4 regions of the Klebsiella sp. R445 genome follow, and region 1 is predicted to be linked to each of the others. Evidence: riboswitches for the same ligand, from Rfam matches in the RefSeq annotation. Region 1 holds a riboswitch; each other region holds the start of a gene.
What was found. Region 1 has a riboswitch for thiamine pyrophosphate ahead of ACMYSN_RS02430 (TenA family protein). Riboswitches for the same ligand answer to the same signal wherever they lie in the genome.

Region 1 (3,454 bases):
CGGTCGTCACGTAATCGCCCTGATAGCGGTAACGAGAGATGCCGCGTAATTCGATATAAGGACGCGCCATTGGCGTCAGGCGATTATCGTGATGGGTTAATGACTGGTAGTTACCGGCGACGGCGAGCGTTAACGTGCGGCTCAGCGGAAAAAAGTATTTCCCGTCTAAAGAGAACTGGTTGTAGTGATAATCGCCGCCTAACAATGAGCGGTAGAACCGGTACTCTCCCTGCACCGATAACCCTTTCTTAGGATAGAAAAAATTATCCGTCGTGTCATATTCAGCCACCATCCCTAAAGCCGACGACGTGCTCTCCTGACCAAATACCTGCTGCCAGACCCGATTGACCACCGGGTTTTCGGCTGAAATATCGGTTTTCGCGTACACCTGAGAAGCCCCGACAAACACCGGCGAATCGCCAACGCGGAACAGCAGTTTCTGTAACCCACCATAGCCTTTGGTTTGTGAGTGAATGGCCTTGTTTTGATCAAAATGACTTAAGCCGTCGCCGTAGATATCGAGTTTGATATTGGCGTAGCCCATCATCACCAGGTAACGAATGTGGTCGTCATTCCAGGTATGGCGATGGCCGCCGCCGACAAACCAGGTGCCGTTCTGCGTCGCGCCGCCGCCAAAAGCGGTCATCGGTGGGGGAATAAAATTATCCCCTTTGTGGGTGCCTTTACCGTGCAAAAAGAGACCAAACAGACCGCCGCCGTAGCCCACCGCCGGCTCGGTAATGACCATCGGCACCGGAAGAAATCCGTACTGGTTGTCCTGCAGGTAGTGGCTCATGTCCACCATGCCATCTTCAGGATCAAACAGACTGCTCGCTGTAGCAGAAGTAGAAAGCGGCCCGATAAGCGCTAGCAGTAAGGTTGAAAGCGGAAACTTCATGCACTCTCCGGGGATAAGATGGATTCTGAACACCCAGGTAACTGAAGAATAATGGGTTTCAGATAGCAAAAATATATCCTATGGCGCCCTGAACTACCAATTTTCGGTAACAGGTTTTCTTTAATTTTGGACAAAATAAGGAGATTTAGCACACAAATTGCTAACAAAAGTTAACGTGAATATGCAACGAGCGAGGCGGATTGCCGTTGCCAGAAGGTGTGACGTTGTCACTTATTCTGTCGCTTTTCAGCGATGAACCAGGGGATTGTAATCAAAAAGTGAATGCCGTATAACATGGCGCAACCGAGGGGTGTCCCGTGAGGGCTGAGATGGCGTAAGCCGAACCCTTTGAACCTGATCTGGGTCATGCCAGCGAAGGGACGGGTCGGCAATTTTGCCACGCTACCGCCATTGCCTGTTCATACTTCCGCACGCCCGGATCTCCCCTTACTCAGGAGGTCCTGTGATTCTTCCCCTCTTCACCCAGGGTATTTATGGTCGTCTGCGCCAGCAGGCAGGAGACGACTGGACGCACTACGTCGCCCACCCTTTTGTTCGCCAGCTTGCTGACGGCTCCCTGCCCGAACCGGCCTTCCGCCGCTATCTTACCCAGGACTATCTGTTCCTGATCCACTTTGCCCGCAGCTATGCCCTGCTGGTCAGCAAACTGCGCACCCTGCCGGAGATGCGCGCCGCGTCCGCCTCACTGAACGCTATTTTGGGCGAACTGCCGCTGCATGTCGGCTATTGCGCCGGCTGGGGGTTGGACGAAGCGCTGATGGCTGCCGAGCGCGAAGCCCCTGAAACGGTGAACTACACCCGCTACGTGCTGGATATTGGCCATTCCGGCGATACGCTGGATCTGCTGGTGGCGCTGATGCCCTGCGTCGCCGGCTACGCGGAGATTGGCCTCGGGTTGCTGCACGACCCGGAAACCCGCTTTACCGATAACCCCTACGCATCGTGGATCCGCAACTACGGCGACGCCGGCTATCTCGAGGGCGTCACTGCCGCCATTGGTCTGCTGGAAACCCTGTGGCAACAGCGCGGCGCCGAATCGCGCTTCGCGGATCTCAGTGAAATCTTCGCCACCGCAACGCGGCTGGAAGCAAACTTCTGGCAAATGGGGCTGAATGCCGCCACGGAGGCTACGGCGTGACAGCCCCGACCCTTCATGTCCGGGAGCTGAGCCTGCAGTTTGGCTCGCGGATGATTTTCGCCAATCTGTCGTTCGATCTTCCTGGCGGGCAGTGGACCTCGTTGCTGGGGGCCAGCGGCGTGGGTAAAACCAGCCTGCTGCGGATTATCGCCGGACTGGCCTCGCCAACTCACGGGCGGGTTTACGCCAGCGACGGCGAGCCGCTCGGCCACCGTCTGGCGTGGATGGGGCAAAAAGATCTGTTGTATCCCTGGTTGAGCGTGCGTGAGAACGTCGCGTTAGGGGCCAGGCTACGCGGAGAGCGCACCGACACGCCGCGCGTGAACCGCCTGTTAGAACAGGTTGGGCTCAGCCACTGCGCCGACGATCGTCCCGCCGCGCTCTCCGGCGGCATGCGTCAGCGGGCGGCGCTGGCACGCACCTTATACGAAGACCGCCCGCTGGTGCTGATGGATGAACCCTTTTCCGCGCTGGATACCATTACCCGCACGCGCATCCAGACGCTGGCGGCGGAGCTGCTGGTTGATCGCACCGTAGTGCTGATTACGCACGATCCGATGGAAGCCTGCCGGCTGAGCCATCGGCTGCTGGTGCTCTCGCTCGCGGCGGGCGGCATGGACGATTCACACCATCTGGCGGGAGTCCCGCCCCGTGCGCCGGACGATCCGCTGTTGCTGACCAGCCAGGCCGAACTGCTGCAACAGCTGATGAGGGCCAATGGATGAGCGGCAAACTGTTTCGCGGCGGCGTGGTGTTCTGTGGCCTGCTGCTGCTGTGGTGGCTGGCAAGCCGCAGCGGTATCCCGGCGTTCCTGCTGCCGTCACCGGCGGCGGTGGCCGAAGCCCTGTGGGTTAATCGCAGCTGGCTGAGCTGGCACACCCTGGTCACCCTCAGCGAGATCCTCAGCGGTCTGGCGCTTGGCGTGCTGCTCGGGGTGGTGCTGGCCCTGTGTATGATCGTCTCGCCACGGCTGCAGCGCTGGCTGATGCCGCTGGTGCTGACCAGCCAGGCTATTCCGGTGTTCGCCCTCGCCCCCCTGCTGGTGCTGTGGTTTGGCTTCGGGATGAGCGCCAAAGTCATGATGGCGGTGCTGGTGATCTTCTTCCCTGTGACCTCGGCATTTTTTGATGGCCTGCGGCGGGTCAATCACGACTATCTCGATCTGGCCCGCACCATGGGCGCTTCTTTCGGCGCGCAGCTGCGTCACGTACGCCTGATGGCGGCGCTACCGGCGCTCGGCTCTGGTCTGCGGATGGCCGCCGCCGTCGCGCCAATCGGCGCGATCATCGGTGAATGGGTCGGGTCGGCGGAAGGCCTCGGCTACGTGATGCTCAACGCCAATGCGCGCATGCAGACCGACGTCTGTTTTGCCGCCCTGTTTATTTTAGTGCTGCTGA
Region 2 (3,454 bases), 900 kb from region 1:
GGGTACTGGAGGATAATTACTTCCTGCAGGAGAAAAGCGAATACGGCAACACCAACCAGAGCAACGTTTTCTTGATGGGACCGGTGGTGCCGGGCAAACTCGGGGTAAGCGTGGCGGCGGATTATCTTGACCGTCGCGATGATGATAGCCCGGCTAAGCAGCGTTTTGTGAAGCACGAGGCGGGGAATCTGGATGCGACGATTTCCATGTCGCCCACCGATACCCAACTGTGGGATCTGAACGCCACCAAAGGCAATCAGGAGAAAACCCATAACGATAAGCAGTGGTACTGGGGTTTTGACCGCGATGCGGCCTCGCTTTCGCAGCACGCCTGGTACGGCGATGACCTGCTGGAGGTCAAAAACTTCATCAGCTACGAGAAAGCGCGCACGGAATATCGTGTGCCGGGCATGGATTCACAATTTATTAAACAGAATAACTTCGAAGCCAACAGCGCGAACACCTTTACCCTGGGCGATCACAAGCTGACGTTAGGTATTAACTTTACCCGCAACGAGCTGAATGACACCTTTGGTATAGAAGACAAGGAGGCGCCCGGCGTGACGCCGGTCAGCAAGATCACCCGTCACGGCTGGGCGGTCTTTGCAGAAGATGCCTGGATGATGGTGCCGGATTTCACCCTGACCACCTCGGCGCGTCTGGATCATGACAGCTATTTTGGCTACCACGTCACTCCTAAGCTGTACGGTAACTGGACCCTGAATGAAACCTGGGCGCTGAAAGGCGGCGTGTCCGCCGGGTATAAGAAGCCGGATCTGCGCGAGAACAACGCCGGTTTTACCAGCGTCTACGGCGCGTATCCTTACTCCGAAATCGGCATTGGTAATGATGACCTGAAGCCGGAGCAGAGCATCAACACCGAGCTGGGGGTGTACTGGCAGCAGGACGCGCTGGCGCTGGATGCCACGATTTTCCACACCAAATTCAAAGACAAAATCAGCGATCACACCATCTGTACGGCATCTGCGACCCAGAAGTGTCAGTACAATGGCTACACCGCGGACACCGTGTCGCAATACATTAACGTCGGTGATGCGGAGATCTACGGTCTGGAGCTGAACGGCGACTGGCAGGCCACCGCCGCGCTGAAAGCCAACGCGAACTATACCTACACCCACAGCGAACAGAAGAGCGGTGAGTATAAAGGGTACGCGCTGAGCGATTTCCCGAGCAGCATGGCCAACGTGTCGCTGACCTGGAATACGACCAACGATCTTGAGCTGTGGACCCGGGCAAGCTGGCGCAGCAACTCGCCGGATATCGGCAAGTCCACCTCCACCGAGGCCTACGCGCTGGTGGATCTCGGCGCTCGGTATCACCTGAATAAGCACGTCACCCTGATGAGCGGTATCTACAATCTGTTTGATGTGAACCCGATTTACAGCACCTCCTACCGACAGACCGCGATGCTGGAAGGGCGCCGCTACAATTTTGGCGGCCGCATCGAGTTCTGAGCATAAGGCAGGGGTTGTGTCTTTGGCTGGTGGCTGGCATGATCCACAACAGGGATTAACGAGCCGTTAATCCCAACTTATTGATTTTGATTTAAATGACTCGGGGTGCCCTTCTTTGTGAAGGCTGAGATAAACCCGTAGTACCTGATCTGGATAATGCCAGCGTAGGGAAGTCAGAGACCACAAGGTCGTTGCTTCTACGTCGCCTGGCTGGAGCACACGATGCAAACTGAGCCACTCAATCTCGCGCATATCGCGCACCTGCAACATCTGTTTCGCCGCCATTCCCCCCTTGTGCACTGCATGACCAACGATGTGGTACAGACCTTTACCGCCAACGTTCTGCTGGCGATCGGCGCCTCGCCGGCAATGGTTATTGACCCGCAAGAAGCGGCGCAGTTTGCTGCTATCGCCGATGGACTGCTGATTAACGTCGGCACCTTAACCGTCGACCGTGCGGAAGCCATGCGCGGCGCGGTGCTCAGTGCGCAAAGCGCCGGTAAACCCTGGACACTGGATCCGGTGGCGGTTGGAGCATTAACCCTGCGCAGCACCTTCTGCCATGAACTGCTGAGCCTGCAACCGGCGGCCATTCGCGGCAACGCCTCGGAAATTATGGCGCTGGCCGGCATGAGCGGCGGCGGGCGCGGCGTGGACACCACCGATACCGCCGCCGCGGCGCTGCCGGCGGCCCAGGCGCTGGCCCGACAGATCAATACCATTGTGGCAGTGACCGGTGAAGTGGATTACATCACCGACGGACAGCGCACACGCACGGTCAGCGGCGGCGATGTGCTGATGACCCGGGTGGTGGGCACCGGCTGCGCGCTCTCCGCCGTAGTGGCCGCCAGTACCGCCATGCCAGGCGACCGCCTCGAGAACGTTGCCGCCGCCTGCGGCCTGATGAAACAGGCCGGTGGCCTGGCGGCTCACGGCAGAGGACCGGGCAGTTTTACCCCGGCATTTCTTGATGCGTTATACGGGGAGCTGCAGGGATGAAACGGATTAATGCACTGACTATCGCCGGTACCGACCCCAGCGGCGGCGCCGGGATCCAGGCCGATCTGAAAACGTTCTCTGCGCTGGGGGCCTATGGCTGCTCGGTGATCACCGCGCTGGTGGCGCAAAACACCCGCGGCGTGCAGTCGGTCTATCGTATCGAACCTGACTTTGTTGCCGCCCAGTTGGATTCCGTGTTCAGCGACGTGCGCATCGATACCACCAAAATTGGCATGCTGGCGGAAACGGATATCGTGGAGGCGGTGGCGGAGCGCCTGGCCCGCTATCAGATCGACAACGTGGTGCTGGATACGGTGATGCTGGCGAAAAGCGGCGATCCGCTGCTCAGCGCCTCTGCGGTGGAGACGTTACGCAAGCGCCTGTTGCCGCACGTGTCGTTGATTACCCCTAATCTGCCGGAGGCGGCGGCGCTGCTGGATGCCCCCCATGCGCAAAATGAGAAAGAGATGCTGGAGCAGGGGCGGGCGCTGCTGGCGATGGGCTGCGGCGCGGTACTGATGAAAGGCGGCCATCTCGATAACGCCGAAAGCCCGGACTGGCTGTTTACCCGCGACGGCGAACAGCGCTTCACCGCGCCGCGGGTGCAGACCAAAAATACCCACGGTACCGGCTGTACGCTCTCCGCGGCGCTGGCCGCACTGCGCCCACGCTATGCCGACTGGGGGCAGACGGTGGCGGAAGCTAAAGGCTGGCTCTCTGCGGCGCTGGCGCAGGCCGATTCGCTGGAAGTGGGCCACGGCATCGGGCCGGTGCACCATTTCCACGCGTGGTGGTAAATCGGATAACGCTCCCCGCTGGCTGAGGGATGTCGACACCATTATCTGTGCCAGCGAGTCCCGATTCCAGCCGGTTAAAACCGCTGAAAAATGCGATCCCGGCTGGAAAATATGCTAAGTCGGTACCAGGCTTAACCTGCCCAAATACTTGGGTCAGGAAAAGACATGCCGGCTGCGGCCGGC
Region 3 (3,454 bases), 1.9 Mb from region 1:
TGCCCACCACTGGCAGCAGATTTCGCCGACCCACTGGCGGTTCTTTCTCCGCCCCGGCATTCATTTTCACCACGGCAGAGAGCTGGAGATGGAGGATGTGATTGCCTCCTTACAGCGCAGCAACACCCTGCCGCTGTATGCGCATATCGAACGTATTGTCTCCCCCACCGCCTGGACTCTGGACATTCACCTGACGCAACCGGACCGCTGGCTACCGTGGCTGTTGGGCCAGGTTTCGGCGGTGGTTCTGCCGCGGGAATGGCAATCGATGGACAATTTCGCCAGTATGCCGGTCGGCACCGGGCCTTACGCGGTGGTACGCAACAATCAAAACCAGCTGAAGATCCACGCCTTCGATGACTATTTTGGCTACCGGGCGCTGATCGATGAAGTCAACGTCTGGGTGCTGCCGGAAATTAGCGAAGAACCCAACGGCGGCTTAACGCTGCAGGGCACCACCCAAAGTGAAAAGGCGGTGGAGAGCCGCCTTGAAGAAGGGTGTTACTACCTGCTGTTTGATGCCCGCAGCCCGCTTGGCGACAACAGCGCGGTACGTCAGTGGCTCAGCTACCTGTTCCAGCCCGCCACGCTGCTCTACCATGCCGGTGAACATTACCAGGGTAACTGGTTCCCGGCCTACGGCCTGCTGCCCCGCTGGCACCACGCCCGCAGCCACGCCTGTGAAAAACCGGCGGGGTTGGAATCCGTCACTCTGACCTATTATCGCGATCACGTCGAACACCGGGTGATGGGCGGGATCATGGCGGAGCTGCTGGCGGAGCATCAGGTAAAACTTGAGATTCAGGAGCTGGAGTACGAGGAGTGGCACCGCGGCGAGGTGGTCAGCGATATCTGGCTGAACAGCGCCAACTTTACCCTGCCGATCGATTTTTCACTCTTTGCCTTGCTGTACGAAGTCCCGCTGATTCGCCACTGCATCCCCATCGACTGGGAGCAGGAAACCCGGCGCTGGCACGCCGGCGAATTAAACCCGGCCACCTGGAGCCAGCAGTTGCTGGCCAATCAAACCGTCGTTCCGCTGATCCACCACTGGCTGATGATCCAGGGCCAGCGCAGCATGCGCGGCGTGCGCATGAACACCCTCGGCTGGTTTGATTTCAAATCCGCATGGTTTGCCCCGCCGGAGCCGTAATGCTTTCAGTCAACTAACAAAATCATTACACTATTCGCCGTTCTCAACGGGGTGCTATTAAACATACACGCGATCGTTCGGACTACCTCAAAAGCGGCAAGCCACTGAACAGGCTAGCTAACGCAGAGGCAGCGCGCTCGATGAAGTGTATAGGCTGAGAAAATACCCGTCGAACCTGATCCGGATAACGCCGGCGAAGGGATTTGGGGCCGACTCAAAATCCTTTGCCACCCTTTTTTATGAGGTGCAAAGTGTTGAAAAAATTACTCCCGCTGCTGGTACTGGTCGCCGCGCCCACGCTGGCGAAGCCTGTCCTTACCGTTTATACCTATGACTCTTTTTCCGCCGACTGGGGCCCTGGCCCGGTGGTGAAAAAGGCGTTTGAAGCCGACTGCAACTGCGAGCTGAAGTTCGTGGCGCTGGAAGATGGCGTGTCGTTGCTTAACCGTCTGCGGATGGAGGGCAAAAACAGCAAAGCCGATGTAGTGCTCGGGCTGGATAACAATCTGCTGGAAGCGGCGGCGCAGAGCAAATTGTTCGCCAAAAGCCAGGTGCCGGTCAGCGCGGTCACCGTGCCTGGCGGCTGGGATAACGACACCTTCGTGCCGTTCGATTATGGCTACTTCGCATTCGTCTACGATAAAAACAAGCTCCAGAACCCGCCTAAAAGCCTGAAAGAGCTGGTTGAAAGCGATCGGAAATGGCGGGTGATCTATGAAGATCCGCGGACCAGTACGCCGGGCCTGGGGCTGCTGCTGTGGATGCAGAAAGTCTATGGCGATAAGGCCCCGGAAGCCTGGCAGAAACTGGCAGCGAAAACGGTCACCGTCACCAAAGGCTGGAGCGAGGCCTACGGTCTGTTCCTGAAAGGGGAAAGCGACCTGGTGCTCAGCTATACCACCTCGCCGGCCTATCACATTATCGAAGAGAAAAAAGACCAGTACGCGGCCGCCGGTTTTACCGAAGGTCACTATCTGCAGGTTGAAGTCGCCGCGCGCACCGCCGCCAGCAAACAACCCGAACTGGCTGAAAAATTCCTCAAGTTTATGGTGTCACCGGCCTTCCAGAACGCGATCCCTACCGGCAACTGGATGTATCCGGTTACCCAGGTTGCGCTACCCGCAGGCTTTGACGCCCTGCAAAAACCGCAAACCACCCTGCAATTTACCCCGCAGCAGGTCGCCGCAGAACGTCAGAACTGGATTAATGCATGGCAACGCGCCGTCAGCCACTAAGTCTTAGCTGGCTGGTACCGGGCCTGACGGCCAGCGCATTGCTGGTCGTCGTGGCGCTGTCGGCGTTTCTGGCGCTCTGGAGCAGCGCGCCGGAGGCCGCCTGGTCTTCGGTATTGAACGATAGCTACCTGTGGCACGTTATCCGCTTCTCCTTCTGGCAGGCGTTTCTCTCGGCGCTCCTCTCCGTCGTGCCGGCGGTGTTTCTCGCCCGCGCGCTCTACCGCCGACGTTTTCCCGGTCGAACGCTGTTGCTGCGCCTGTGCGCAATGACGCTGATTCTGCCGGTACTGGTGGCGGTCTTCGGTATTCTTAGCGTGTACGGTCGTCAGGGCTGGTTGGCGGCGCTGTTTAACGTCGTCGGCTGGCAGTGGGATTTCTCACCCTACGGGTTACAGGGCATTCTTCTGGCGCACGTCTTCTTCAATATGCCGATGGCCACCCGCCTGCTGTTGCAGGCGCTGGAGAATATCCCCGGAGAGCAGCGCCAGATAGCCGCCCAGTTGGGAATGCGCGGCTATCACTTTTTCCGCCTGGTGGAATGGCCGTGGCTCCGGCGGCAAATTCCGCCCGTTGCGGCGCTGATTTTTATGCTGTGCTTCGCCAGTTTCGCCACCGTGCTGTCCCTCGGCGGCGGCCCGCGGGCCACCACCATTGAGCTGGCGATCTACCAGGCGCTGAGCTTTGATTACGATCCGGCCCGCGCCGCGATGCTGGCGCTGATCCAGATGATCTGCTGCCTCGGGCTGGTACTGCTTGCCCAGCGCTTGAGCAAAGCAGTCGCCATCGGCGTGAGCCATGTTCATGGCTGGCGCGATCCGGACGATCGCCTGCACAGCCGCCTCAGTGACGCGGTGTTAATTGCTATCGCGCTCCTGCTACTGCTTCCCCCGCTGCTGGCGGTTGTCGTCGATGGCCTGAATAGCAACCTGTTCAGCGTGCTGGCCCGCCCGGCGTTGTGGCAGGCATTCTGGACCTCGCTGCGCATCGCGCTGTGCGCCGGAGTGCTCAGCGTTATTCTGACGATGATGCTGCTGTGGAGCAGTCGTGAACTGCGTCTGCGTAACCA
Region 4 (3,454 bases), 2.4 Mb from region 1:
TTCCTGCGGTAGCGTTTCGTCGTGATAAGCACGGGCGGTGAATGGATCGAGGGCGAGGTTGAACTGGTCTTCCCAGCGGAATTCAAAACGGGCTTTGGACATGGCGTTATCACGGATCTGTGCGCCGGGATGGCCTTTCGCCAGATCCGCCGCATGGGCCGCAATTTTGTAGGTGATCAGCCCCTGTTTCACATCTTCTTTATTCGGCAGGCCGAGGTGTTCTTTCGGCGTGACGTAGCAGAGCATCGCGCAGCCAAACCAGCCGATCATTGCCGCGCCGATGCCGGAGGTGAAATGGTCATAGCCCGGGGCGATATCGGTGGTCAGCGGCCCCAACGTGTAGAACGGCGCTTCGTGGCAGTGCTCGAGTTCCTCGGCCATATTGCGGCGGATCATCTGCATCGGCACATGGCCCGGGCCTTCAATCATCACCTGCACATCGTACTCCCAGGCGATTTTGGTCAGCTCGCCCAGTGTGTGCAGCTCGGCAAACTGCGCTTCATCGTTGGCGTCCTGAATCGAGCCGGGGCGCAGGCCGTCGCCGAGGGAGAGGGAGACATCATAGGCGGCGCAAATCTCACAGATTTCGCGGAAACGCTCGTAGAGGAAGTTTTCCTGATGATGCGAGAGGCACCACTTGGCCATGATAGAGCCGCCACGGGAGACAATACCGGTCAGGCGTCTGGCTGTCATCGGCACGTAGCGCAGCAGGACGCCGGCATGGATGGTGAAATAGTCGACGCCCTGTTCTGCCTGCTCCAGCAAGGTGTCGCGAAAAGCTTCCCAGGTGAGGTTCTCGGCGATCCCGTTAACCTTCTCCAGCGCCTGGTAAATCGGCACGGTGCCGATGGGGACCGGGCTGTTACGCAGGATCCATTCGCGGGTTTCGTGGATATACCGTCCGGTGGACAAATCCATCACCGTATCGGCGCCCCAGCGCGTCGACCATACCAGCTTTTCTACCTCTTCTTCGATGGAGGAGGTGACCGCCGAGTTGCCGATGTTGGCGTTGACCTTCACCAGAAAGTTGCGGCCGATAATCATCGGCTCAGATTCCGGGTGGTTGATGTTGGCAGGAATGATGGCCCGCCCGGCAGCGACCTCATCGCGGACGAATTCTGCGGTGATATTGTCCGGTAGCCGGGCGCCGAAACTTTCCCCCGGATGCTGGTGGCGCAATACCTCCCCGCGAATACGCTCCCGGCCCATGTTTTCGCGGATGGCGATGAACGCCATTTCAGGCGTCACGATCCCCTGACGGGCATAGTGGAGCTGGGTGACGCATTTGCCAGGCTTCGCGCGCCGTGGCGTCAGCTGGCCACGAAAGCGCAGCGTATCAAGATCGTCATCGGCGAGGCGCGCTTTGGTATACTGCGAGCTGCGTTCCTGCAGCGGTTCGCTGTCATCGCGTGCATCAATCCATGGCTGGCGCAGCGTTGACAGTCCCTGGCGCACATCGATCGCCACGTCGGGGTCGCCATAAGGGCCGGAGGTGTCGTACACCGGGATCGCTTCGTTTTGTTCGTACTGCGGCTGGGCTTTATCACCGCCAATCAAGGTGGGACTGAGCTGGATTTCCCGCATCGGCACGCGGATCTCCGCCTGCTGGCCCTGAATGTAGATGCGTTGGGAGCGGGGAAAGGCGGTCCCTTCCAGGGTATGGATAAAATGCTGGGCGCGTTCGCGCTGTTCCCGACGGGTGAGTTTTGGTTCAGACTTTGTTGCAGACATAGCGCATTCCAGATGAAAAAGGACATGGCTTGTCAGACGACGGATGGAGTAACAGAGGCGATCGGTCCTGGAGGGACGGTCGCATAGGACAGTTTACTCTTGTTCCCTTCGCAGGTATTAGCCTGATCAGGTTCCGCGGATCCCGAATTAACGGTCTCAGCCTTTTCCGCTTCATCCTTCGTGCTGCCTTGAGGCATCACGAATGCTGTTGTGGAAAATGGGCACTCCGACAAGATACATCCCCCTCCAGCGAGGGGGAACGTATGTAAACTACTCGTTAACAGCGCACAACTCAAGCCGTCGGCGCGATATTGTCGCTGATGTTGTCTTTCAGGTTATGCGATATCGCCAGTACGATCAGCTTGTCTTCCAGCGCGAATCGCGCTTCCAGCGCTTCGCCGATATCGGACAGCGCCTGCTGAAATTCGAGATAGTTATCGTGGTCGATGGCGTTTTCGAGGCAGGAGTCGTAGCAATCCATAATCAGCTGAGTGTTGGCTTCCAGCTGCGGATAGAGTTTGGTGGCAGCCAAAAGTGGCGTATTGCCTTCCATTTCGCCAAGAATACGTTCATAAATATTAAAATGGCCGGAGGAGAGATAATCCACCAGGCTTTGGCAAAAATTATCCAGCGCCTTTTCGTTCAGTCGCATAAAGGATTCTTTGCCGGGCTTCAGGCCAACCAGCTTGTAGTAAGCCACGAGCAAATGCTTACGTACATGTAGCCAGCGATCGACCAGTTTATTACTGCCTCCAACACGTTCCGTTAGGTTTTCCAGCTGGTTTAACATGGTTGACTCCGCAAGTTTAAGAAAATAACGTTGCTCACCAAAATGTAAATATAATGTTAAAAGTGCCAGTAAAACGAAGGTAGTGCAATAGATATGGATCGTATTATTGAAAAATTAGATCGCGGCTGGTGGATCGTCAGTCACGAACAAAAATTATGGTTACCCGGCGGGGAATTACCACATGGCGAAGCGGTAAATTTCAATCTTGTCGGTCAGCACGCGCTGCATATCGGAGAATGGCAAGGTGATGCGGTGTGGATGGTGCGCCAGGATCGTCGGCAGGATATGGGATCGTTACGCCAGGTGCTGGATAGCGACCCGGGGCTGTTTCAGCTGGCGGGGCGCGGCATCCAGCTAAGCGAGTTTTATCGCTCGCATAAATTCTGCGGCTACTGCGGCCACCCGATGCACCCGAGCAAAACCGAGTGGGCGATGCTGTGCGGCCACTGCCGCGAGCGCTACTACCCGCAAATTGCCCCGTGCATGATCGTGGCGATCCGTCGGGACGATACGATCCTGCTGGCGCAGCATACCCGCCATCGTAACGGCGTACACACGGTGCTGGCCGGGTTTGTCGAAGTGGGGGAGACCCTGGAACAGGCAGTGGCCCGCGAAGTGATGGAAGAGTGCGGCCTGAAGGTGAAAAACCTGCGCTATGTGACCTCCCAGCCGTGGCCGTTCCCCCAGTCGCTGATGACCGCGTTTATGGCGGAGTATGATAGCGGCGACATTGTGATCGATAAAAAAGAGCTGCTGCAGGCAGGCTGGTATCGTTACGACGATTTACCGCTGTTGCCGCCGCCGGGTACCGTGGCGCGCCGGCTGATAGAAGATACCGTGGCACTGTGTCGGGCAGAGGCGGAGTGACGTGTTACACTGGCGTAAAATGGGATCAGGATGAATAACATGACCGAACTAAAAAACGATCGTTAC

Region 2: another riboswitch for thiamine pyrophosphate. It lies ahead of thiM (hydroxyethylthiazole kinase); the one in region 1 lies ahead of ACMYSN_RS02430 (TenA family protein).
Region 3: another riboswitch for thiamine pyrophosphate. It lies ahead of thiB (type 2 periplasmic-binding domain-containing protein); the one in region 1 lies ahead of ACMYSN_RS02430 (TenA family protein).
Region 4: another riboswitch for thiamine pyrophosphate. It lies ahead of thiC (phosphomethylpyrimidine synthase ThiC); the one in region 1 lies ahead of ACMYSN_RS02430 (TenA family protein).

Annotation. Positions count from the first base shown of each region.
Region 1 covers NZ_CP180446.1:514,746-518,199, forward strand. Annotated here, with positions in the region: gene ACMYSN_RS02425 (BamA/TamA family outer membrane protein) at 1-898, opposite strand, end outside; TPP riboswitch at 1,195-1,296, shown strand; gene ACMYSN_RS02430 (TenA family protein) at 1,362-2,057, shown strand; gene ACMYSN_RS02435 (ABC transporter ATP-binding protein) at 2,054-2,782, shown strand; gene ACMYSN_RS02440 (ABC transporter permease) at 2,779-3,454, shown strand, end outside.
Region 2 covers NZ_CP180446.1:4,912,560-4,916,013, forward strand. Annotated here, with positions in the region: gene ACMYSN_RS23150 (TonB-dependent receptor domain-containing protein) at 1-1,475, shown strand, start outside; TPP riboswitch at 1,567-1,663, shown strand; gene thiM (hydroxyethylthiazole kinase) at 1,698-2,474, shown strand; gene thiD (hydroxymethylpyrimidine/phosphomethylpyrimidine kinase) at 2,471-3,271, shown strand.
Region 3 covers NZ_CP180446.1:2,367,326-2,370,779, forward strand. Annotated here, with positions in the region: gene sgrR (HTH-type transcriptional regulator SgrR) at 1-1,153, shown strand, start outside; TPP riboswitch at 1,191-1,373, shown strand; gene thiB (type 2 periplasmic-binding domain-containing protein) at 1,405-2,388, shown strand; gene thiP (thiamine/thiamine pyrophosphate ABC transporter permease ThiP) at 2,364-3,454, shown strand, end outside.
Region 4 covers NZ_CP180446.1:2,905,508-2,908,961, reverse strand. Annotated here, with positions in the region: gene thiC (phosphomethylpyrimidine synthase ThiC) at 1-1,731, opposite strand, end outside; TPP riboswitch at 1,818-1,970, opposite strand; gene rsd (sigma D regulator) at 2,024-2,521, opposite strand; gene nudC (NAD(+) diphosphatase) at 2,615-3,388, shown strand; gene hemE (uroporphyrinogen decarboxylase) at 3,428-3,454, shown strand, end outside.